4 regions of the Vibrio sp. PSi01 genome follow, and region 2 is predicted to be linked to each of the others. Evidence: predicted binding sites of a transcription regulator. Region 2 holds the regulator's gene; each other region holds the start of a gene.
What was found. Region 2 encodes CRP, which controls carbon source genes, mostly activating them, when cyclic AMP is high. Its sites were predicted from a motif close to TGTGANNNNNNTCACA; they were not measured.
Positions count from the first base shown of each region.

Region 1: ACFI6G_RS12435 (NupC/NupG family nucleoside CNT transporter) is a predicted target of CRP. The motif match lies at 2,115-2,130, and genes of this name have one in related genera.
Region 3: udp (uridine phosphorylase) is a predicted target of CRP. The motif match lies at 3,107-3,122, and genes of this name have one in related genera.
Region 4: malT (HTH-type transcriptional regulator MalT) is a predicted target of CRP. The motif match lies at 2,509-2,524, and genes of this name have one in related genera.

Region 1 covers NZ_JBHNYN010000007.1:151,427-157,400, reverse strand. Annotated here, with positions in the region: gene ACFI6G_RS12450 (PTS sugar transporter subunit IIB) at 1-152, opposite strand, end outside; gene ACFI6G_RS12445 (hypothetical protein) at 438-914, opposite strand; gene ACFI6G_RS12440 (YajG family lipoprotein) at 1,334-1,954, shown strand; gene ACFI6G_RS12435 (NupC/NupG family nucleoside CNT transporter) at 2,398-3,606, shown strand; gene ACFI6G_RS12430 (hypothetical protein) at 3,886-4,155, shown strand; gene ACFI6G_RS12425 (TolC family protein) at 4,271-5,704, shown strand; gene ACFI6G_RS12420 (efflux RND transporter periplasmic adaptor subunit) at 5,701-5,974, shown strand, end outside.
Region 2 covers NZ_JBHNYN010000012.1:14,659-20,632, forward strand. Annotated here, with positions in the region: gene ACFI6G_RS15560 (TIGR02444 family protein) at 1-289, shown strand, start outside; gene ACFI6G_RS15565 (hydrolase) at 561-1,568, shown strand; gene ACFI6G_RS15570 (YheU family protein) at 1,660-1,872, shown strand; gene ACFI6G_RS15575 (phosphoribulokinase) at 1,950-2,819, shown strand; gene crp (cAMP-activated global transcriptional regulator CRP) at 3,059-3,691, shown strand; gene ACFI6G_RS15585 (DUF1338 domain-containing protein) at 3,890-4,681, opposite strand; gene astD (succinylglutamate-semialdehyde dehydrogenase) at 4,893-5,974, opposite strand, start outside.
Region 3 covers NZ_JBHNYN010000001.1:35,824-41,797, reverse strand. Annotated here, with positions in the region: gene ACFI6G_RS00185 (methyl-accepting chemotaxis protein) at 1-643, shown strand, start outside; gene ACFI6G_RS00180 (DUF1887 family protein) at 840-2,006, shown strand; gene udp (uridine phosphorylase) at 2,246-3,004, opposite strand; gene ACFI6G_RS00170 (zinc/cadmium/mercury/lead-transporting ATPase) at 3,306-5,657, opposite strand; gene ACFI6G_RS00165 (MATE family efflux transporter) at 5,827-5,974, opposite strand, start outside.
Region 4 covers NZ_JBHNYN010000002.1:386,270-392,243, forward strand. Annotated here, with positions in the region: gene malT (HTH-type transcriptional regulator MalT) at 1-2,317, opposite strand, end outside; gene ACFI6G_RS04865 (glycogen/starch/alpha-glucan phosphorylase) at 2,887-5,340, shown strand; gene malQ (4-alpha-glucanotransferase) at 5,513-5,974, shown strand, end outside.

The DNA.
Region 1 (5,974 bases), on a different contig from region 2:
CAAATATCAGCATTACTTGAAGCCGCAGATGATAGATCTTCATGATCGACTTCTGCTTCAAAACCCATTTTTTTAGCGACTTCTTTTACTGCCATTTCCATCATAAGTGAAGTACCAAGGCCATTACCGCAAACTACAAGGATCTTTTTCATAATATTTGTCTCAATTGGATTTTAAAGGTTGAGAAGCTTCGTTCTCTTATTGTGTGAGAGCATAGTAATGGAAATATTACGAATTCAATAAGATCTCCATCACAAAGTCAAAATGAGATTGTGATGGGGGTCTCGTTAATTTTCAGCAAAGATACAGAGTGAGACTTTGATCAAATTTAACTTTTTTATTCGAATATGCAATGTATTTTATTCAAAGAGATTGGCTTATTTATTTGAGGCGTGCGGGTGTGAACATCGAGCGGCTTTATTGAGGAAAATAGACAATTAATCGTATCGACCGTAATCGGTAAGCATTTTCTTGAGCATGCTATTAACGTCTTTGGTCTTTTTGCTTCTTTTTGTTAATTGGCTAAGTGAGGTTGGTTTTGGATTTTCAATTTTTTCATTATCTATATCTTCAAGCTTGTCTTTCATTTTTTGTACTGCGGGTAAGAGCATGCGAATTTCTTCATTATTCGCATTAGTCAGCACAACAATATTTTCAGATTCGACTTGGGTGATAGTAAGAATACCGTGTTTTACAGATTCAACTTGTTCACCAATCATAATTGACTCAGGAGCTACTGAACGATCGGTAAGTTGACCTGTACGTAATTTCGCCGCACTAATAGCGCGAATATTTCCAGTATTTTCAAACGCAACAATAACAGTATGTGTATTGTAATATTCAACTACTGTCACATAGCCGTGTCTATTTGTTTTGAATCTAGCTCCATTGTTCATGTCGTGCGGAGCTTCCATTTTCTTCACGTGTGTCCTCTCTTCGTTTTGATGGCTGTTATATCTAATCAGCTCTAATTTTTATAGATAATGAATGGGTGAGTTAATACAAAGTATATACGCATCTAAACTTAAGATGAATCTTGAAGTGGCGGTAAATGAGGCACAACACAGAAAAGGGGTAATAATTACACAGAATTAACTGCACAATTACTCTGCTCACTACAAGGCATAAACATCTCGCGCTCATTTCATAAAGCTTGTTTACAAGTGACTGTTAGGTAGCTTTTTATTAGGTAATTGGTCAATAAATACAGGTAAATATGTGATGAAATCTGCATTGATAGTAGTTTTGTAAATTATTGATTTAATGAATGTTTACTGATTGCGTCTGTTTTTGTTAGAACATCCTATTCAAAACAATAAGATAGGTAAATATAATGAAAAAACTCGTCAGTTTACTGCTCGTTGCAGTATCGCTTGGGCTTTCTGGCTGTGCAACTGTATTAACTGCGGAACAAAGTGCTCCGCAATTGAGTGTGGTCCCACAAGAAAAAGCGCTGACTATTGCTGTCATTGATAAACGTCCATACGTTCTAGACCAAGATAAAGAACCAAAGTTTGAGGGCATTATTCGCAGTTCATTTGGGATACCTTATTCATATAATACGGCGACTCAGCAACCAATGTCTCAGTTTTTGACTGATAGGCTCGTTGCAGGCTTAAAGAAGCAGCAAGTGACGGTGGACTCAGTCGAGACGACACCAAACGAAGACATCACAAAAGTCGTTGAGCAGATGAAAGCGTTCGACAATAAATCTATGATGTTCGTCTTGAATGAATGGAAGTATGATTTCCACGCGTTCACAGATAACTCTTGGTACAACGTTAATGTGATTATTTATGATGAAGCCGGTAAGAAGTTACTGAGTAAAAACTTCCAAGGTGAGAATGATGTTCCGGATGGCGGCGCGATTATCAATGAGATGCAGCTTATCTATAAACAGCGTTTTGAAGAAATCTTTCAAGATGTTGAAGTAAAAAGTGCTTTGCTAAACTAGTTACTGGTATTTTCTTTTATATTCTAGAAAAGCCACGTCCTGTGGCTTTTTATTTTAACAATAGATCTAGTTAACTTATATCTGACTGCTCCGGTCGATCTCACCGATAAACACTCCGTTTTGCGCAATCCTTAACCGCGCGATCGTTTGCGTCAAAATATGTGATGAAAGTCTCATTTAACTGTCTATACTTCTCTTCCGGTTTTAAGCCGGTGCTTAGCCAATACAAGCCGTCACATGGATATGTGAATGACCCCACGGACCGGACCAGCTACGTTCCACTGCTTGTATAAGGTGATCTTTACATGAACAACTCGTTGTTACATTCGCTAACTTTGTTAGCTCCTTCATCGCGTAGCGTTTTGCTTGCGGTTCTTTGTCCTATTCCTTTGATGTCATTTATTTGGCTCATGTTCACTCTTTAAGGGCTACTAGGACACATTATGAATATTCTATTTGGTCTTGTCGGTGTGATTGCACTGATTGCTTGTGCGTGCTTGTTATCTGAAAGTCGTTCTGCGATTAACTGGAAAACGGTCTCTCGTGCACTATTACTTCAAATCGGTTTCGCAGCCCTAGTATTGTATTTTCCATGGGGACAATTGGCACTAACGAGCATGAGCAACGGTGTTTCTAGCCTGCTTGGTTTTGCGGACGCTGGTATCGCTTTTCTTTTCGGTGATCTAGCCACTGATGGTTTTATTTTCGCAGTTCGCGTACTCCCAATTATCATCTTCTTCAGTGCTTTGATCTCCGCGCTTTACTACTTAGGCGTAATGCAAAAAGTGATTCAAATTCTTGGTGGTGCCGTGCAGAAACTGCTTGGTACCAGTAAAGCAGAATCTTTGGTCGCTACGGGCAACATCTTCCTTTCTCAGGGGGAGTCTCCTCTTCTTATTCGACCGTTTTTAAAATCTATGACTCGTTCTGAACTGTTTGCCGTCATGGCTGGTGGTATGGCATCGGTTGCGGGTAGCGTGCTAGGTGGTTATGCCGGATTAGGTGTTGAGCTTAAATACCTTATCGCAGCAAGCTTCATGGCGGCTCCTGGTAGCCTTTTAATGGCGAAGATCATTGTTCCTGAGCGCAGTACGCCAAGTGATTACGAGCACATTGAGCTAGATAAAGCAGACCAAAGCAATGTGATCGATGCACTGGCAAGTGGTGCAATGAACGGTATGAAAGTGGCAGTCGCTGTCGGTACTATGTTGATAGCCTTCGTGAGTGTGATTGCGATGGTAAACACAGGATTAGAAAGCTTGGGTGAAACGTTTGGTTTTGCGGGTATTACGCTGCAAGCTATCTTCGGTTACCTGTTCTCGCCTTTAGCATGGCTCATTGGTATCCCGAGTGATGAAGTTTTGATGGCGGGTTCATACATCGGTCAGAAGATTGTAATGAACGAGTTTGTTGCTTTCATCGATTTCGTTGAGAACAAAGCGCTGTTATCTGAACACAGCCAAGTCATCGTGACGTTTGCTTTATGTGGCTTTGCTAACATTGGCTCTATCGCAATTCAGCTGGGTTCAATCGGTGTAATGGCACCAGAGCGTCGTGCTGAAGTGGCAAACTTAGGCTTGAAAGCAGTAGCTGCTGGTACGCTTGCAAACCTAATGAGTGCGTGTTTAGCGGGTATCTTCATCCTGCTTTAAGCGAGATTCAGTTGAAGCGAATATCTTTCTTGCGGATTCAACGTGAGAAGGGTGTCCGCTTTTTTGTGCCTGCTCGTTAAGTTGATTCAGATTCAAACTAACACTTTCATAGCTCTGCAGTGTACAAGGTTCACTCGGAAGAGTAATAGAGCAAGTCTCTCTTATCCTATATACTTGAATATCATTAGGTTGCGATTAATATCATTCTGTTTCGATTAAGCACATCCGTTTTCGACGAAGAATAATGGCAACCAAGTCCAATAAATCAAAGGTCTCCCCATGAACATGCGCGTTCTCATTGGTCTTATCACCGCCTTTATCGGCTTGTTTGCGATGGTTTATCTTATTGCCGGTGGTAATCAGTTTCCTATTTCTCAGTGGCCGCAAGAGGCTTATCTCGGTTTAGTGTTTAGCGTTGTATGGGGCACTGGCGTAGCGGCATCGGTAGCGTACTTTTTCTCGGCATTGGTATTTGTCACAGTTGCCGTGGTTTGCTATGCGATCGGTTATAAGATCGGTGGGTTCTTTTCAAGCAAGCCGGAAGCTTAAACCATAAGTTCAAACAGACGACTCTTTGCACGTTCTTTTGGGGTTAACACTCGCCTTAACCCTCTCTTAACCCCCAACTCATTATCTTGTCTCCATTCTTACAGGAGACAAGAAGATGAAATTGAATCTTCCTTTAAAACATTCCCTTATTTCACTTGCTCTAATTGGTTTGATCGGTTGCACGACAACCAGTCAGACTGACTATGTTTCGCTAGCTGAGCAAAGCACTAATCAGACACAACAAAGCTTACTCGCAGAGCTGATTCAACTGGCTTCTAGTGATCAAGCGTCTACTCAACAAGATCTAGACGCTAAGAACCTACAACTCACCGATTTAGTGAACGCACCGGAGCTCGATCTCTATATCGAACGCGCTCTGAAGAACAGCCCAAGCCTCCAACAAAACATCACAGCACTCAAAATAGCCTATGCGCAGCAAGGTGTAACTTCAGGTGATCGCTTACCAACCGTCGATGCGAGCTTTTCTGGTCAAGCTGACGAGGGCACTAACGGTTCAAGCACCACTGAAACTTATACCACGGATGTCACCGTTGGTTGGGAGTTGGACCTATGGCAGAAATTAGCAGACACAAACAATGCAGCTTTAAAAGACATTGCGACGTCTCAGGCTAACCTTCAGGGCGCTCAAGATCTTTTGGTCGCGAGTGTGATGAGAGGTTGGCTTGATATCAGTTTGAAGCAACAGCTGGTCGATATTGAAACGCAGCGCTTGGTGATTCTAGAAAACAACGAAGAGCTAGTTTTAGAACGTTACCGCGCAGGGCTGGGTAGCCTTGAAGATTTAGATAACGCGAAAACGAGCAGCGCATCGACTCAGGCAACCTTGGCCGATTACCAAGAGCAACTTGCACAAAGTCGACGTGGGTTGGTTTTGTTAACGGGGCTGTGGAGTGGGGAGTCTGATGAAGCGTCTCTCACTGATCTCGGTTCATTTCCAACCATAATTAATCCATTAGATAACATTCCGACGCAAGATCTGGCAGGTCGTCCCGATCTGCAAGCGGCTTTCTTTAATATCGAAGCGGAAACTCTGCGTGCTGATGCCGCATATAAAGCAATGCTGCCGTCTATTAGCTTATCTGCAAGCCTAACCGATATGGCGGAGTCACCGAGTGAAGCGTTGCTTACCGGGCCTTTGTGGAGTGCGCTTGGCCAAGTATCCGCACCATTGTTTCAAGGTGGAAAGCTCAAAGCCCAAGCTGAGATTGCAGACCTGACTACAGAAACAAGCTACTGGGCTTACCAAGAAACACTGTTAAATGCGGTGAATGAAGTGGAAAACGCAATGGGGCAAGAATCTTCACTGACACTTCAACAGCAGCACCTAGCAAACGCATTAGTAAGCGCACAACGTAGCTTTGCCAGTTATGAAGAGAAATACCGTCAAGGTTTGGTCGATATTTTTGATCTACTTTCTGTTCAGCAACAAACCTACGACCTTGAAGCACAGCTAGCACAAACCATTTATAACCGTCTCGTAAACCGAATTGATTTAGGCCTAGCTCTGGGCTTGGGAGTATCCTCATGAAACTAAATACCATCACTATTGCAATTACTCTAGTTGCTGGTTCAAGCATCTTTGCAGCCCTTGCTTACAATGGTTCTCAAGTGCAACCTTCGCCTCAGAATACGAATGAACTGACAGTTTCAGATCCTCAAACTGAGTCTGTTACCACTAAGTCTATTGGAAGTAAGTCTATTGCAGTAAAGACTTTACCTGTTTCACAACAGCAACAGGTGTCGGTTGTTGCTGCAACTTTAGGCGATTATTTAGCGGAAGTTGTGGGCTATGGAGAAG
Region 2 (5,974 bases):
AGAAGAGTGGCACAAAGTTCAACAGTGTTTGAGCCGCTCTGAAACCCTGCTTCATAGTTATCGAGAGCTACGTAAGCATCTCAAAGCACACGTTGTTGATTCACTCTACCGTGAAGCCTTACAGTTCGAATTACAACTAGAGAAACAACAACAATCTGATCTCGTCGACTACATAAACTCTCTTCAGCTTTTCGCAAACCAACAAGCGCCTCTCGCTTTTCAATACTGTCGATTATTAGGGGCAGAAAACCTCTATGTTGCTTTTTCTGAACCAGCCCCTCAGCCCTAAGGCATTCCCTTTTCCTTTTGTTAGATCAAGATCCAAGCTTATTGGGGACTATCGTTCTTCGTGTTCACGCGATGGTGGCTCGGATTATTAGCAATATATAGAGCTTAACCTCGATAGTATTCAACCAGTTACCTACAACCTGTTTTGTAACCTGTATGAGTGAAACTCTTGCGCTTATGCCGAGAATCAACCAAGCTCAAATAAAAACATGGGCGTTTCACTAAAAGCTCAACACTTTATCAAAGCCCATAAAAGAAGCATGGACTGTTTTATGACAATATTTACCGCAGCGGCTGGTCTCTCTAATCCGCACTTACAAACCTTAGTGCCACGGTTTATTAGAAAGCAGGCGTTATTTGATCCTCAATGGCAAACCTTAGAAACTCCCGACGGTGATTTCCTCGACCTTGCATGGAGCGAGGACCCTAAGGGAGATAGCACCAATAGTGATAATAAAAGCAGAGGAGATGCGAATAATAAGCCCATTTTCGTTCTATTCCACGGTTTGGAAGGCAGCTTTGAAAGCCCTTACGCCAATGGACTGATGAATGCGTTTGCTAAAGATGGTTGGTTATCCGTGATGATGCACTTTAGAGGATGCAGCGGAAAACCGAATCGCTTGGCTCGCGCGTACCATTCAGGAGAAGTAGAAGATGCTCGTTTCTTTCTACGACACTTACACGCGCAATTTCCCAATAACCCAAAGGTTGCGGTTGGTATATCTCTAGGCGGAAACATGCTGGCGAACTACTTGGCTGAGTATGCGGACGACCCATTACTGTCGGCGGCAACGATAGTTTCTGCTCCTTTTGATTTAGCTTGCTGCTCCAGTCGTATTGAAAGAGGCTTCTCTAGGCTCTATAAAAAATACCTGCTCAACTCACTCAAATCGAATGCCTTGAAAAAGGTTAAGCTGTTACAAGAAAAAATAGGTATCTCCGCTGAAACCATCAAAAAAATAGACAAACTGTATGAGTTTGATGAAAGGATCACTGCGCCTCTGCATGGATTTAAGAATGCTCAAGACTACTATGCTCAATGTTCAGCGCTTCCAAAACTGAATAAGATTAAGCTACCGACTCAGATCATTCATGCTAAAGACGATCCTTTCATGACTGATGATGTTATTCCAAAATTCGTACTACCAGACAATATTGATTATCGCTTGTTTCAGAAAGGTGGCCATGTGGGGTTCATTACCGGTAGCACGCTCAAGCCCAGGTTTTGGCTAGAAGAAGCATTGCCAGCCTACTATGAAAGTATCCAAGATTCGGCATAATGACCGAGCCTTAGTAAATAGAAGTAAAAACATTACTAATTAATAAACATAGTTATCAACATATCCATGAACATAAAAGAGAGAAGTATTTATGATCATCCCATGGCAAGACATTGCACCAGAAACACTGGAAAACCTCATCAAAGAGTTCGTGCTGCGTGAAGGTACAGACTACGGTGATGTAGAGGTTTCATTGCAAAACAAGATTGACCAAGTGAAACATCAATTAGCCTCAGGAGAAGTCAGTATCGTATTTTCTGAGCTGCATGAAACCGTTGATATTCAAGTCACAAAACGCTTCTAGGCTGCGCTCATAAAGGAGCCGTGTTATAGTGGTAAACGATTGCTAACAAGTAAGTTACTCAAAAGACAAGGGTTGTCATGTCCGCTAAACATCCAATTATTGCGGTGACGGGTTCATCAGGAGCCGGCACCACCACCACCTCAGAAGCCTTCCGTAAAATGTTCAATATGATGGACGTGAAGGCCGCTTGGGTTGAAGGGGATAGTTTCCATCGCTTCACTCGACCAGAGATGGATGTCGAGATCCGTAAAGCGCGCGAGCAAGGTAAGCACATCAGCTACTTTGGTCCACAAGCCAACGACTTTGGTGCGCTAGAAGAGTTCTTCCGTAAATACGGTAACGAAGGTACAGGCAAGGTACGTAGCTACCTGCACACGTTCGATGAAGCCGTTCCTTACAATCAAATGCCAGGCACCTTTACGCCATGGCAAGAGATCCCAGAAAATTCAGATGTGATGTTTTACGAAGGCCTGCACGGCGGTGTGGTTGATGGCGATATCAATGTTTCTCAACACGTCGACTTGCTGATCGGCATGGTACCTATCGTCAACTTAGAATGGATCCAGAAATTCGTTCGCGACACACGCGATCGTGGTCATTCTCGTGAAGCAGTAATGGACTCGATTGTTCGCTCGATGGATGATTACCTTAACTACATTACTCCTCAGTTTTCGCGTACTCACATCAACTTTCAGCGTGTTCCAACGGTAGACACATCAAACCCTCTCAACGCTAAAGGGATCCCAAGTTTAGACGAAAGCTTCGTTGTTATACGTTTGCGCGGCATCAAAAACGTCGATTTCCCTTACCTTTTAGCTATGATTGATGGCTCATTTATGTCTCGCCACAACACGCTTGTGGTACCAGGAGGGAAGATGAGTTTTGCTATGGAGCTCATTGTAAGGCCGATCCTACAACAACTCATCGAAACCGGAAAAATTGGTTAACAGAGCACCATTCTGGTTGATTACTTTTCATACCGTGATCATGTGCACAATTTTGCGTAAAAAATCGTAGCTTGGTCACGATTAAAATCAAGAAATAGTACCTGAAAAAGGATACTATTCTTAAACGAAACACAAGATAGCTTGCAGCGCTCAACGAGTGCTCTTATCCTACAAGTCAATCCAGGCTTAGCTAAAATACGGAAAGCGGCAAGCATACCCTGCAGAGGAAGTGAGATATTATGGTTCTAGGTAAACCTCAAACCGATCCAACATTAGAGTGGTTCCTTTCACACTGTCATATTCATAAGTACCCATCAAAAAGTACTTTGATTCATGCTGGTGAAAAGGCAGAAACCTTGTACTACATTGTTAAAGGTTCTGTGGCAGTTCTTATCAAAGACGAAGAAGGTAAGGAAATGATTCTTTCTTACCTAAACCAAGGCGACTTCATCGGTGAGCTAGGCTTATTCGAAGAAGACCAAGAGCGTACAGCTTGGGTTCGTGCAAAATCTCCTTGTGAAGTAGCTGAAATTTCTTTCAAGAAATTCCGTCAACTTATCCAAGTGAACCCAGACATCCTAATGCGTCTATCAGCGCAAATGGCAAACCGTCTACAAGTAACTAGCCAAAAAGTTGGTGACTTAGCGTTCCTTGACGTAACTGGTCGTATCGCACAAACGCTACTAAACCTAGCAAAACAACCAGATGCAATGACTCACCCTGACGGCATGCAAATCAAGATCACTCGCCAAGAGATTGGCCAGATCGTTGGTTGTTCTCGTGAGACAGTTGGTCGTATCTTGAAGATGCTAGAAGAGCAGAACCTAATTTCTGCACACGGTAAAACTATCGTGGTATATGGCACTCGTTAATCTCGATTAACTGAGCCTAAAATTTGAAAGCCACCAAATGCAAATTTGGTGGCTTTTTTGTTTTCTAAAGATCTAGAGAGCAGATGCGAGATGCGAGATGCGAGATGCGAATGAAACACCTACAGCTTCGAAGCGCAAACACTCTCGAAGCGAAGCCTATCTGCATCTTTAGGGTAAAGTCCGTACTCGTATCTTTCTTTAACCGTTAGTGCTTTCGAAGATCTTGTCAGCCGATGCTGCCACAAAACCGGTATAAAGCTCACCATTAGCCATCGCATAACGCTTAGCGAACTCATAGAAGCCTCCAGGAATCATCTCATTGCCCTCAACAAATGAAACTGGGACTTTATCTGCCATTGTTGATGATTGCTCTAATAAGACCTCTGGAGAGCCTTTAACCTGGCCACCAGATGCATTGATCGTGAAGCCTGATTCGCTCAAATAATCATTCACTGCCTGCACTTCATCAAAAGCATCGAGTTGATTAACGCTCACTGTAAAGTGGTTGGCACCGTAACCATGAGCTGCGAGCCAAGACGCGTATTCACTTTCTTTTGCAAGCACTTGGAAATCTGCGAAGCTCAAGTCCCATAGACGACCACCAAACAAGAATTCATGGCCTTGAAGCTTGCTTACGTCGACTTGCTCAACCAATTTAGCAACGATCTGTTGTAAGTCACTTGAACACTCTTCGACCTTCAACTCACTAATGAACACTTTAGGTTGATTTGGATCTGGGTGCTCGTAATGCTTCGCGACTAGCTTCTTACTCTCAAACAAGTAATCGCCACACGCTTTATAACCTAGCTCAAGGAAAGGCTTAGCCAATGTTTCAATACCTAGCGGAGCAACATTGAAAGTACGCAGTGCAATGTGATCATTAATCAGAGCTTCGTCTTCTTTCAGCAAGTGATGTACTTTCTCAGCCGATGGACAAAGCCTGTGAATGTAATCGTCCCAAAGTGATTTAAAGAGTAGATCGGGCGTCATGGTGACTCCTTGTCAGAGGTTCTAGCAAGCTAGTAATTTGGATTAGAAAGGGAGAGGCTGAGACACAGAGTCAGCAGCCATCAGCCTGTGACATACTTTTCTATTATTATCTACCGCCCAATCTAGGTGTTGGGCGTGATGGAAAAAGGAAGCGATAGCACCGCTTCCTATTTCAAACTTAACGCATAAGCCTAAGACTCATTAGCCTAAATTAAAGCTCAATACCTGGGCTAAACGTTGCCGGAAGTTGAGTTTCGCCACCTTCCATTGAAGCCATAGGGTAAGCACAGTAGTCAGCCGCGTAGTAAGCACTTGGGCGTAAGTTGCCCGAAGCACCTGGACCACCAAATGGAGCATCGCCACTTGCGCCTGTTAGCTGGCGGTTACGGTTAACAATGCCCGCACGGATATGGTCAACAAAGTATTCCCATTCAGAATCATCTGTTGATACTAAGCCAGCAGATAAACCAAAGCGTGTGTCGTTAGCTAGCTCAACCGCTTGCTCTAGCGATTGATAACGGACCACTTGTAGCAATGGACCAAAGTACTCTTCATCCGGCAGTTCAGCAATGTTGGTTGCGTCGATAATACCAGGAGAAACAAACGCCGCTTGACCCGCTTTTGCTTCTACTAGACTTACACCGCCTAACGATTGCAGATTCGCTTGTGCGTCCAGAATGAACTTAGCCGCAGCTTCAGAGATCTGTGGGCCCATGAAGGGTGCTGGCTCAGCGAGTGGCTGATCGACACGAATTTTCAAGGTCGCAGCAACGAGCTTATCCAGTAGTTGATCGCCCTTATCTCCTATTGGAACATACAAGCGACGTGCACATGTACAACGTTGACCCGCACTGATGAAAGCTGATTGGATGATAGTGTATACCGTTGCGTCTGCATCACCGTATTGGTCGCTGATCACCATAGGGTTGTTGCCGCCCATTTCTAGTGCCAGCATCTTGCCCGGTTGGCCCGCGAATTGACGATGCAGGATATGACCGGTATTGGCACTACCTGTGAACAGCACGCCATCAAGGCCTTTAGCATCAGCCAGTGCGATACCTGTCTCTTTGGCACCTTGTACTAGGTTAATTACGCCAGCAGGAAGGCCAGCTTCTTGCCATAGTTTCATCGCAAACTCACCCGTCCAAGGTGTCTGCTCTGACGGCTTAAATACCACGGTATTACCCGATAGCAGTGCTGGAACAATATGACCGTTAGGTAGATGACCAGGGAAGTTATAAGGACCAAATACTGCCATTACGCCTAATGGACGATGACGCAGTACAATTTGGT
Region 3 (5,974 bases), on a different contig from region 2:
AGTGGAATCGGCTTCTGAGTCTGGTCGCCAGATCATGAACACCAATATCAGCACTATCAATCAACTTGAATCACGTCTTACTGAATCGGTCAGCGCGGTGGGCGAACTTCAACAAATGAGTAGCCAAATTGGATCGATTCTTGATGTCATCCGCGGCATTGCTGAACAAACCAATCTACTTGCATTGAATGCAGCGATTGAAGCAGCACGCGCCGGCGAACAAGGTCGAGGCTTTGCAGTCGTTGCCGATGAAGTTCGAGTGCTGGCGCAAAAGACCACACAATCGACCTCGGAAATCGAGACGATGATCAGCAATCTGCAATCAAGCTCGAAAACAGCAAGCAATGTGATTGAAAGCTGCATGAGTGATATGGACATGTCGGTTGAACAAGCTTCAAGTGCCAACAGTGCGATGGAAGAGATCCAAGCATTGATTCTAGAGATTAGCCACATGAGTACACACATATCTCAAGCAGCCGCTGAGCAAAGTGAAACATCTGGCGATATTGCACGTAACATCGAAGACATCAACCATATCGCTGATGCAAGTTACCAAGCAATGTCGTCGATTGCAGAAGCCAGCCAAAACCTAACAGTACTTGCGAATCAGCAAGGCGATTTAGTTCATCAGTTCAAACTATAGGTAACCAAAGAATCTATAGATATAAACCTAAAATGTTGGGATATTTAACCCAATAGTGATAACTAATTGAACAAGGGCAACTTTTATCAAGGGTTGCCCTTGTTTTTTATGAGCTTTGTCATTATATGATTATTAAGGCTTGCTGTTTTCCGTTTATCTTTCACCTTTATGAGCGAGCCGCTAATAAGGAATTTATATGGCTGTTCATGTTGGCATTATCGATCAAGACCCCATTCGCTTGCTCACCCCACTACTTGATAACCGAACGATCAGTACTCACATCGTGTTTATCGGAGATAAGAATCAAGTCAGTATGTACAAACGTTTAGAAAGCGTTTTACAAAAACGCGACATTACCAGTGAGTTTTTCGAAATTCCTACCCTCGTAAATACATCCGCAATTAAAGAGTCTATCCAAAACCTTGCTGAAGACCTCAAAGCTCGTGGAGAAGAAGTGAAACTCAACGCAAGTTGTGGTCTTCGTCACCGCCTACTTTCTGTCTACGAAGTATTTCGTACTTACCACTGGCCAATCTTTGTTGTTGAACCAAACAGTGACAAGCTGTGCTGGCTTTATCCGAATGGCAAAGAAGACGCACAAGTACAAGACCGTATTACCATCGACGACTACCTAACGGTGTTCGGTGCTCGTGGTGAATTCAGCGATGTACAGCTGTCTCCTCAACTTGATCAGAAGCTTTATGAACTGGGCGAACGCTGGGCAAGTAATGCACTAGAACTCGGCCCTGGCCTCGCTACATTGAACTACCTTGCAACGACTTGCCGTAAAGAACAGAGGCTTGATGTGGGGTTGTCTGAGAAGCAACAAGGTTATCGCGAGCTAAACATGCTGTTAAGTGATTTGGTGGAAGCTAAAATTGCCACTTATGATAATGGTATTTTGACGTTCGCCAATGAAGATGCACGACGCTTCTCTAATGGCGAATGGCTAGAGACTTTGGTTCACAGTACCGTTAAGCAAATCCAAGATGACATGCCAACCATTCAAGATCGCTCTTTAAATGTTCAGGTATACCGCCAATTAGGTGAACGCGAGGTGCGTAACGAGCTTGATGTTGCTTCTGTAGTGAACAATAAGCTGCACATCATCGAGTGTAAGACCAAAGGTATGCGTGATGATGGCGATGATACCTTGTACAAACTGGAATCGCTTAGAGACCTTCTGGGTGGCCTACAAGCACGTGCAATGTTAGTGAGTTTCCGACCTCTTCGTCATAACGACATCACACGAGCAGAAGATCTTGGCCTTGCATTGATTGGCCCTGACGAATTAAAAGATCTTAAAACACACCTAGCGGCATGGTTTACCGCCGCCGGTGGTGATGAAGATTTAGAGTGCTAAAAATAAATAGACTCTTGAGAGCTGAACGCTCTTAAGTAAATCTAAAAAGGCGAATGACTATTGAGTCACTCGCCTTTTTGTCTCCAGCTATTCGTCTGTTTTGCTCTATTTTCATCTTTCAACTATCTATGCCTTTAATTTCTTTGCCTCATAAAAAATGGCCGCATCATTCGATGCGGCCATTTTTAAATCTTGGAAACAGACTTAAAGCACTTTAAGACTAAAAGTATTTTTACAACTTAAAGCATTTTACGAGCAGCTTCTACAACCACTTTGATTGAACGAGCTTCTGTTACTTTTAGTGTTTCGTGATCAGGCGTCTCTTTTTGAGTACGGTTGATGATTACACCAGCAACACAACCCGCTTTAAGACCAGAACTTGCACACATAGTTAGAAGCGTTGCAGATTCCATTTCGAAGTTTAGAACGCCCATGTCTTGCCATTCTTGCATAGAGCCTTGGAAACGCTTAACAACGCGACCAGAGAACGTGTCGTAACGCTCTTGACCTGGGTAGAACGTATCACTTGAAGCCGTTACGCCCATGTGAACTGTTGCACCTGATTCATCAACTGCCGCTTTCATTGCTGTTGCAACTTCGAAGTCAGCAACTGCTGGGAACTCCATTGGCGCAAAGTGCAGGCTAGCACCGTCTAAACGAACAGAACCTGTAGAAACGATCATGTCACCCACGTTTACATGTGGCTGGATAGCACCAGTAGTACCAACACGAAGGAAAGTGCGAACACCAAGTTGAGCAAGCTCTTCAACTGCGATAGAAGTAGATGGACCACCGATACCTGTTGAACATACAACAACTGGCTTGCCGTCTAGCTCTGCGCGGTAAAGCGTGTATTCACGGTGACTAGCAAGAAATACAGGATTCTCCATCTCTTCGGCAATTTTTTGCACACGAGCAGGATCACCAGGAATGATCGCAAGAGTAGCACCGTTAAGATCTGCTTCAGTAACACCTAAATGGAAAACAGCTTGAGACATAGTTCGCTCCTTTTGGCTTATTGGGCTTTGTTAACCCTTATTTAAGCTCATAGTAAATTCGTGGGGTACACACACACTCTAACCAAGCCTATAACAAAATGAAGTGACATAGGTCACACCAATGATCGCAACAAGATTTCAAGTTTCACGAAAAACCGATTGGCATCACAAAAATAAGCAATCCATACGCCTATGTTGCATACTAATGAGACAAAAAGCGCCTTTAACGTATTACCGCTAAAGACGCTTTTTATAGTAGCTGCTTGTTATTTGTAGAGCGAGCTATGTCTGGGAGCTGAACCTAATCTGCTTTAGATTTGAATCGAAGAAGACGCAAAGCATTCAATGTCACCAGTGCCGTCGCACCACTATCGGCTAACACCGCAACCCACAAACCGGTAATACCGAGTAAACTCGTCACCAAGAAAACACCTTTCAAACCGAGTGCAAGTGCTACGTTTTGACGGATATTATTCATGGTCGCTTGCGACAGTTCAATCATCGCAGGGAGTTCCGTTAAGCGATTGTGAGTCAGTGCAGAGTCAGCCGTTTCCAACGCCACATCCGTACCACCACCCATTGCAATACCTACGTTAGCGGTTTTCATCGCTGGTGCATCATTGATACCATCTCCAACCATTGCGACATGCGACTGTTGAGATAACTCTTCAACGTAAGTCACTTTATCGCTTGGAAGTAGACTTGCCTTATATTGCATACCAATCTTGCTGCTGATCGCTGCTGCACTGCGCGGGTTATCACCAGTAAGCATGATAGATTGAATACCCAAGTCGTTAAGTCGTTCGATCGCCAGCTTAGCATCACTACGTAAGGTATCTTGCCACGCTATCAATCCAATCACTGTCGCCACTTGACCTGTTGATTCTGCTTGATGCTTAAGCTCTAGAGCAACCACAACCGTCTTACCCTCGCCCTCTAATGTTTCAATCTGAGAAACAACATCAGCACCAAGATCAAACGTCACCTTAGAAGGCGATAAAACCTGATACTTAATTCCATCGACATCACCTTCGACGCCACTGCCGATCAATGCTTTCTTATTATGCGATTCTGGGATCTCAACATTCAGTTCTTTTACTTTCGCCACTAGCGATTGCGCCAATGGATGCGTAGAGCCAACTTCAATAGCACCAACTACACGTAGCATTGCATCTTGCTGCCAACCTGATAGAGCCTGAATATCCGTAACCTGAGGCTTACCTTCCGTCAAAGTACCCGTCTTGTCGAATGCAATGGTTTGGATTTTTCCAAGCTGTTCTAGCGCAGCGCCACCTTTGATTAAAGCACCACGCTTCGCTGCTGCTGCTAAACCAGAGGTAATCGCTGCTGGCGTTGAGATAACCAAAGCACAAGGACACGCAATCAATAGTAAGGCCAAACCACGATATACCCATGTTTCCCAAGGTTGGGAAAACAACAACGGTGGCGTAATAATCACTAACAATGCAACCAACATCATTAACGGTGTGTACCAACGGCTGAATTTATCGAGGAAGCGTTCTAGAGGTGCTTTACGGGATTCCGCCTCTTCAATAAGATGGAGGATTCGGTCAATCGCATTTTCGCCCTGTTTAGACGTTATCGTAATGCGCACAACTTTATCGACAACCACGGCGCCCGCCATGATGCTGTTACCTTCGATATGTTCAACAGGAACAGACTCACCGGTTAACGCACTTTCATCAAAGCTTGCTGCGTCGGTAATCAGTTTGCCATCAGCAGGTAAACGAGAGCCCGCCGCCACTTCAATCACATCACCGGGAACCAGTTCACTGACTGCAACTTCAACACGCTCGCCGTTGATAATCTTAGTCGCGTTTTCTGGTACCAATGCCATTAGCGCTTGAACGCCACTTCTTGCTCTTGATGAAGCAAACGCTTCTAAGCGCTCACCAATCAAAAACAACAGTAAAACCATCGCCGCTTCCGCGGTTTCGCCCAGATACAAGGCACCCAGCGCGGCAACACTCATTAGAGTTTCTATTGCGAAAGGTGTACCTGAACGTGCCAACTGAACCGCTTTCTTAGCAACCGGATATAACCCGAGTAAGCAAGTTACGGTAAACAAACCTTCACTTAGTTGAGGAGAAGTACTTTTCAGAAGTGCAGCGAACAACATTGCAGCCGCAATCGCTATAATCTGTAAATTAGGTTGGATATGGGCTTGCCAAAAAGTCTCAGGTTGTTGTTTTTCTTTCTTAGAACCGACTTCCGTAAGAGGGAAACCCGTTTTGATAGAGACCTGTTCAATGGTATCAGCAAGACTTTCATCGTCGAATTTAACCACCAGTTTTTCGGTAGCGAATAGCACTTTAGCTTCAATAACACCTTTGATGTTACTGACCGCTTTTTCTATTTTTCGAGCACAAGCTGGACAGTCCATTCCCGAGACTAGCCAACTTTTTGAAAATTGGGCGTTAAGAGGTTCAGTTAAGGGCAGCCGGTCTTCTTCTCCACTGTCTGAACCACAACAACCATCTGCTAGGGCAGAAGCCGTCGCAGAACTACAGCATGTTGATGAAGAGCTTGCGGCTGTAATGCTGGTAATTTTCGGACTAGAACAGGTCGCCCCAGTCGCTTGCGATTGAACGTCCACTTTTGTTGAGCGGCACGCTGCATGTTTTGCGCACATAATCTATCTCCTTAATACTCAAAAGCCTTGAGGTTTTAGCTAACCAATGACGGTAACAAAACCTTAAGTTCTTTAGAATTATAAACCTTGGAGCTAACTCCAAGGTCAAGAAGAAGTTATCAGGCAATTCAATTTTTTCGAAAAACCTTATTCGAATACGACAGGATTATCAGCGTTGCTTAAGTTCTACGCACTCTTCTCTATTCGCAGACACATCATCAATCAGAACGGCATCATGAGAACAAAAAGGCTGCGTATTCAAACTCACGATAGATACGTCTTCTTCGCCATGATCAACTTCAGAGCCTTGCATCAAC
Region 4 (5,974 bases), on a different contig from region 2:
CTACTAAGAAGTTACCAACCATACCGGTTTGGTTAGTCATGTGTAAGGCTTCTTCAAGAAGTACGCGAGCACTGTCTTCGTCGTTAATTTGGGTGCGCAGTACCGCTTCCACGATTAAGTTTCGGTTGGTATCCGTCACAAGGTGAGAGCGTTGAGCTTCACTCTTCAAGAATGCCAATGCTTCTTCTGCGTCTTCGTATTGCTCAAGGATGATATGAGCGCGAACAATGTTTCTCCATTGAAGCTGACAGAAGTGGTTACTCGCTGATTCAGGTCGAACCGCCACATTTAACCAATCACGAATGGCTTCTTTATCGCCTTTTACTTGCCAAAATAGGATCAGAGAAAGAGAAGCGTTCGCCGTCCAGTCTACATGGTAGGTGGATTGGCGTAATAGGTGTTGAATTTGGTCGATAAACTTTGATGCTTTATCAATCTCTCCACGGCTCAGTGAAATACGAGCCAGCATTGAATAGCTGTGCAGGTGCTTACTTGGTGAATGGTGACCAAGAATATCTAAACCTTTGTAGCAACACTCTTCTGCTTCATCTAATCGGTTCCAACACCAGAATATCTGGGCACGTACACGCAATAGAAACTCATGTAGAGGTACGTATTGTAATTGATGCTCTTCGATCAATTTGAACGCACTGTCTTGCAGTTCGAACGCCGCTTGAACGTAGCCTTGAGCAATCAAAATTTCACTCTGTTGCAGAATGGCCCACAAGGCTTGATGGTAAACCTGATATTGGCGCGCGAGTTTCTCTGTTTGTTGCATCATTGGTAACGCACGACTGAGGTTGCCCATTACGTGATTCACTTCACCAACAACCGAGGTTGCTACAATGCGGCTACGATAAACTGTTGTGTTTAACTGACTCAACGAAAGTTCAGCAAGTTCTAATGCTTTTTCAGGTTCATTACTGTTGATGGCGACTTGGGCGCGCAAGGCATTGTATTGGCCTTGTTGTTGAGTATCGAGCTCGATGTTTCGATCTTGATATTGAGTTTCAGCCTCTTCCAACAAAGTACCCACTTGATCATAGCGGTGCTGGCTTTGTGCAAGCCACGCGCGCAGCATTGATAGCTTAGGCTCGCTGTAAAGCTGATCGGTGGTCAGTTGCTTGATCGCCATTTCTAACGAAGACAACTCACCTTGGTTGAACATCGGCCAGCCGTGCTCTGTAAGAATTTGAATGATCAGGTCCGGGTCTTCAGCACGTTGTGCATGTCGTAGTGCTTGGTGAGGCGTTTTCTGTTTGATCCACGCTTTAGCGGCACTTCGATGCAATTCAGCTTCTTGCTGAGGAATTCGCGCCTGACGTTCGTGTGCTAGAAATTCACCAAACAGATTATGGAAGCGGTACCAGTTTTTTTCGCCCTCAAGCGGGTAGATGAATAAGCCAAAACGGTTGAGTGATTCAATCATTCCGAGTGCGTCTTCACGTTGTGTCAGTGCGCAGACTAATTCGTCATTGAAGTGATCAAGCACAGAACATTGCATTAAGAAGTGTCGAGTTTCTTTGTCTAATAGATCGAACACTTCTTCAACCAAATAGTCCCAAAGGTGGGCATGGTTAAAGTGAGAGAACGACTCGGCTGACTGGGCAAGTGTGCGTTTTTGGTGTTGTGCTTGAAGCGCGATAAGTTGCAGTGCAGAAGGCCAACCTTCTACATAGCTACAAATACTGTCTGCCGTTGTGTCATCAATGCCATCGGCAACACGTTGATTGAAAAAGCGTGTGGTTTCTTCGGTATCAAACGCCAGCGAGTCATTACCTAATTCGATCATTAAGTCACGAACGCGCAGGTTTGCTGTGCCAAGTGGTGGTGTACCACGACTGGTTACCACAAGCGTTAAATTGTCGGGCATGTGTTTGAGGAAAAAGCGCATCGCTTCATGAATGTCATCATTATTAACCAAGTGATAGTCATCCAGCACCAGGAAACATTCGTGATGGAATTCAGACATCTCAGCAAACACTTCACTTAATAAAGAATGCAGTGATGAAAACTGTCGTTTTTCTGCCAATTTTTGGGCGTTAGGACAGGCATTTTGAGTCGCTTTATTGAGTGATTGTAGGAGGTAGTTGATGAACCGGAATGCATCGTTGTCACTATCATCGATGCTGTACCAACCTACATTGGGTTTATCTACCAGCCACTGCGCAGCCATGGTGGTTTTGCCGTATCCCGCTGGAGAGCGAAACAATACTAGCTTATAGCAATCTGCATGTTGTAGCAGATCGAGAACTCTCGGTCGCAAGATTGCGTTATGTAGGCGGCCGGGACGAGTCAGTTTCGAAGGGATCCACATGTTTAAGTTTTTCACCTATTCCGTGGCTTATGCTATGGATTATCTCAATCTATCGTTGAGTACATGTCCAATGACATTCGCCTGATTACTTAAGTCTTCAGTCATAGTACGTGATGCCAAACGATACCGACTATGATCCTCCTCAGAAACCTTGCACTCCTGCAGGTTTTTGATGTTCTACGCCCTTTATTTGTGACATATCTCACTTAGTGGGGCGTTTTTTTAATGTGACCTTGTCCTCCCCTGTACAAGATTTTATGTAAAAGATGAGACGAGAGAAATTTTTTCGTGATCTAAATATCAGATTTGGCAATAACTTCAAATGGGTTAAATAAAAGTCACATCAATTGAAGTTAAGTTATCGAACGGGACCTTGTGATCTCAGTCACTCCAAGTTTTTGTTCTAAGTCAGAACATGAGAGTCAGATCACTAACCCCATGTCGGTACGCCCCCTACGCCCTCTCATCTACTCCTAGTTAGTCGTACGGGCGGGAGGATGTTTAGTTAATGGTGACCATGCACGATATGTCACAGATGAATTAGAACTATTAAAAGCGAGATTTCTGAAATGAAACCAACTCAGCAAAAAACTTTCGATAAAGTGTCGTTCCAAGAAAGCGTTAAGAAGCATTTATCTGCAACCTACGCAACAACGATTGAAAACGCAGATAGCCGCGCATGGTACCTAGCAATGGGGCGTGCGCTAGCAGAACTCACAACATTTGATCTGTTAGAAACTGAAAATGACGAAAAAATTAAGAACGCGAAGAGCGTTAACTACCTTTCACTAGAGTTTTTGATTGGTCGTTTAACCGGTAATAACCTGATCAGCATGGGTCTGTACGAACAGATCACTCATGCAATGGAAGAGCTAGGTCAAAACCTAACGGATCTTCTAGAAGAAGAACGCGATCCATCACTAGGTAATGGTGGCCTTGGTCGTCTAGCTGCTTGTTTCATGGATTCTTGTGCCGCTCAAGAATACCCAACAGTAGGCTACGGTCTTCACTACGAATATGGTCTATTCAAACAGTCTTTCCAAGACGGTCGTCAACAAGAAGCACCTGACGCATGGCGTGGTGTTGAAGGTTACCCATGGGAAGTGGCTCGTCCAGAACTAGCACAACACATTGGTTTTTACGGTCATGTAGAAGTTGAATACATCGACGGTAAAGAAGTTCGTACTTGGGTTCCGGGTATGGAAGTAAAAGCAATGCCTTGGGATCTACCTATCGTAGGTTACGAGTCAAACACGGTTTACCCGCTGCGTCTTTGGGAATGTCAGGCAATTGCACCATTCTCACTAGCAAGCTTTAACAACGGTGACTACTTCGAAGCGCAACACTCGCTAATCGATGCAGGTAACATCACTAAAGTACTTTACCCGAATGACAACCACGAGAAAGGTAAGACTCTGCGTCTAATGCAGCAGTACTTCCACTCAGCAGCGTCTGTTCGCGATATTCTACGTCGTCACGAAGCAGCAGGTTTCTCTCTAGAAGACCTTCCTAAACAAGAAACGATTCAACTGAACGATACGCACCCAACTATCGCTATCCCTGAATTGATGCGCATCCTGATCGATGAGAAAGGTTTAACTTGGGACCAAGCTTGGGAAATCAGTGCTCACACGTTCGCGTACACGAACCACACACTGCTTCCAGAAGCACTAGAGACTTGGTCTGAATCTTTGATCAATCGTCTTCTTCCACGTCACATGGAAATTATTTTTGAAATTAACCACCGCTTCATGCAAGAAGTTCGCAAGATGTGGCCTGGTGATGGTGAGAAACAAGCGAAGCTTTCTATCATTCAAGAAGGTTTCCACCGTATGGTTCGCATGGCAAACCTATGTGTGATTGGTTCTTACAAAGTAAACGGTGTAGCTGCACTTCACTCACAACTGGTTAAGAAAGACTTGTTCCCTGAGTTCAACGAAATCTTCCCTGGCAAATTGACTAACGTAACGAACGGCATCACGCCACGTCGTTGGTTGAAGTTCTGTAACCCAGGTCTATCTACGTTAATCACAGGTAAGATCGGTACTGAGTGGCCTGCAAAACTTGAGCAGCTAGAAGGCATCGCTAAGTTTGCAACAGACGCGAAATTCCAAAAAGAATTCATGGCTGTTAAGAAAGAAAACAAACAGCGTCTTGCTGATTGGGTTCAAGAAAACATGGGTATCGAGCTAGATACTAACGCTATCTTCGACGTGCAAATCAAGCGTCTACACGAATACAAGCGTCAGCACCTAGACTTGCTACACATTCTATCTCTGTACCACCGTATTCTAAACGAACCTGGTTTCGAGTGTGAGCCACGCGTATGTTTCTTCGCAGCGAAAGCAGCTCCAGGTTACCACCTAGCCAAAGAAATCATCTTTGCGGTTAACAAGATTGCAGAGAAGATCAACAACGATCCTCGTATCGGCAACAAGTTGAAAGTGGTATTCATCCCTGACTACCGAGTGAGCATGGCTGAAATCATCATTCCAGCAGCAGACGTTTCTCAGCAAATTTCATTAGCTGGTAAAGAAGCATCAGGTACGGGCAACATGAAGATGGCTCTAAACGGTGCTCTAACTATCGGTACGATGGATGGTGCAAACGTTGAGATTCGTGAAGAAGTTGGCGATGAAAATATCTACATCTTCGGCCTAGACGTTGATGGTGTTGTGGCGTTGCAAGCTCAAGGTTATAACCCTTACGACTACTACAATGCTGACCCACTACTGAAAGCTTCTCTAGACCTACTGACAGGCGATGAGTTCTCTCCAGGTCAACCAGGCCTCCTGCGTGCAACGTTTGATAGCCTGCTAGACGGTGGTGACCCATACCTATGTCTTGCTGACTTCGCATCTTATGTGAAAGCACATGAAGACATGGGCAAGCAGTACAAAGACCAAGCCGGTTGGGCTAAGAAAGCAATTCTTAACACAGCATTGGTTGGTAAGTTCACATCAGACCGCTCAATCCGCGACTACGTGAATAATATTTGGAAACTTGAAGCGGTTAACCGTTAATAAACCCAAAAGCAGCCAAGGCAGTTTCTGCCTTGGCTCAATTGACTTGTGCACAAGCCAGTATTCAAATTAACGGCTTATAAACTGAATCGTTCACAAGCTGATTGATGAACAACAGATTAAATAACAACCCTACAAAATTGAAAGCGTTAGAACGTTTTCGGAGAGAGCGATGAAAGAACAGACCGTATTAAAACAAGTCGCAGAAATGGCAAATATTGCCGACAGTTACGTTAGTGCGTGGGGCGATGAAGCACAAGTATCAGACGAGACGATTACGTCTCTATTGGCTTCATTGGGCTACGATACAAGCAGCGATGATGCACTGCTAAAATCAGCAGAAAGAAAACACAAAAAAGATGTACTAGACCCAGTTCTTGTCTTGCGTGACGGTGAGCCAGTAGAAGTGGCGCTTAATCTAGGTGTAAGTGCTCGTGAAAGTGAGTTCAGCTGGCGCTTAGAAACCGAGCAAGGAGAGGTACTTGAAGGCTATCTTCAATCTCAAGTCGTTCGTGATGAGCGTGCAGAGGGTGGCCCTTTAGTGTTTGCATTGCCAAGTGATTTGGCATGGGGTTACCACAAGCTAATTGTGAGCCGTAAGCGCCGTAAGAAGCCTTACGAGATGACATTAATC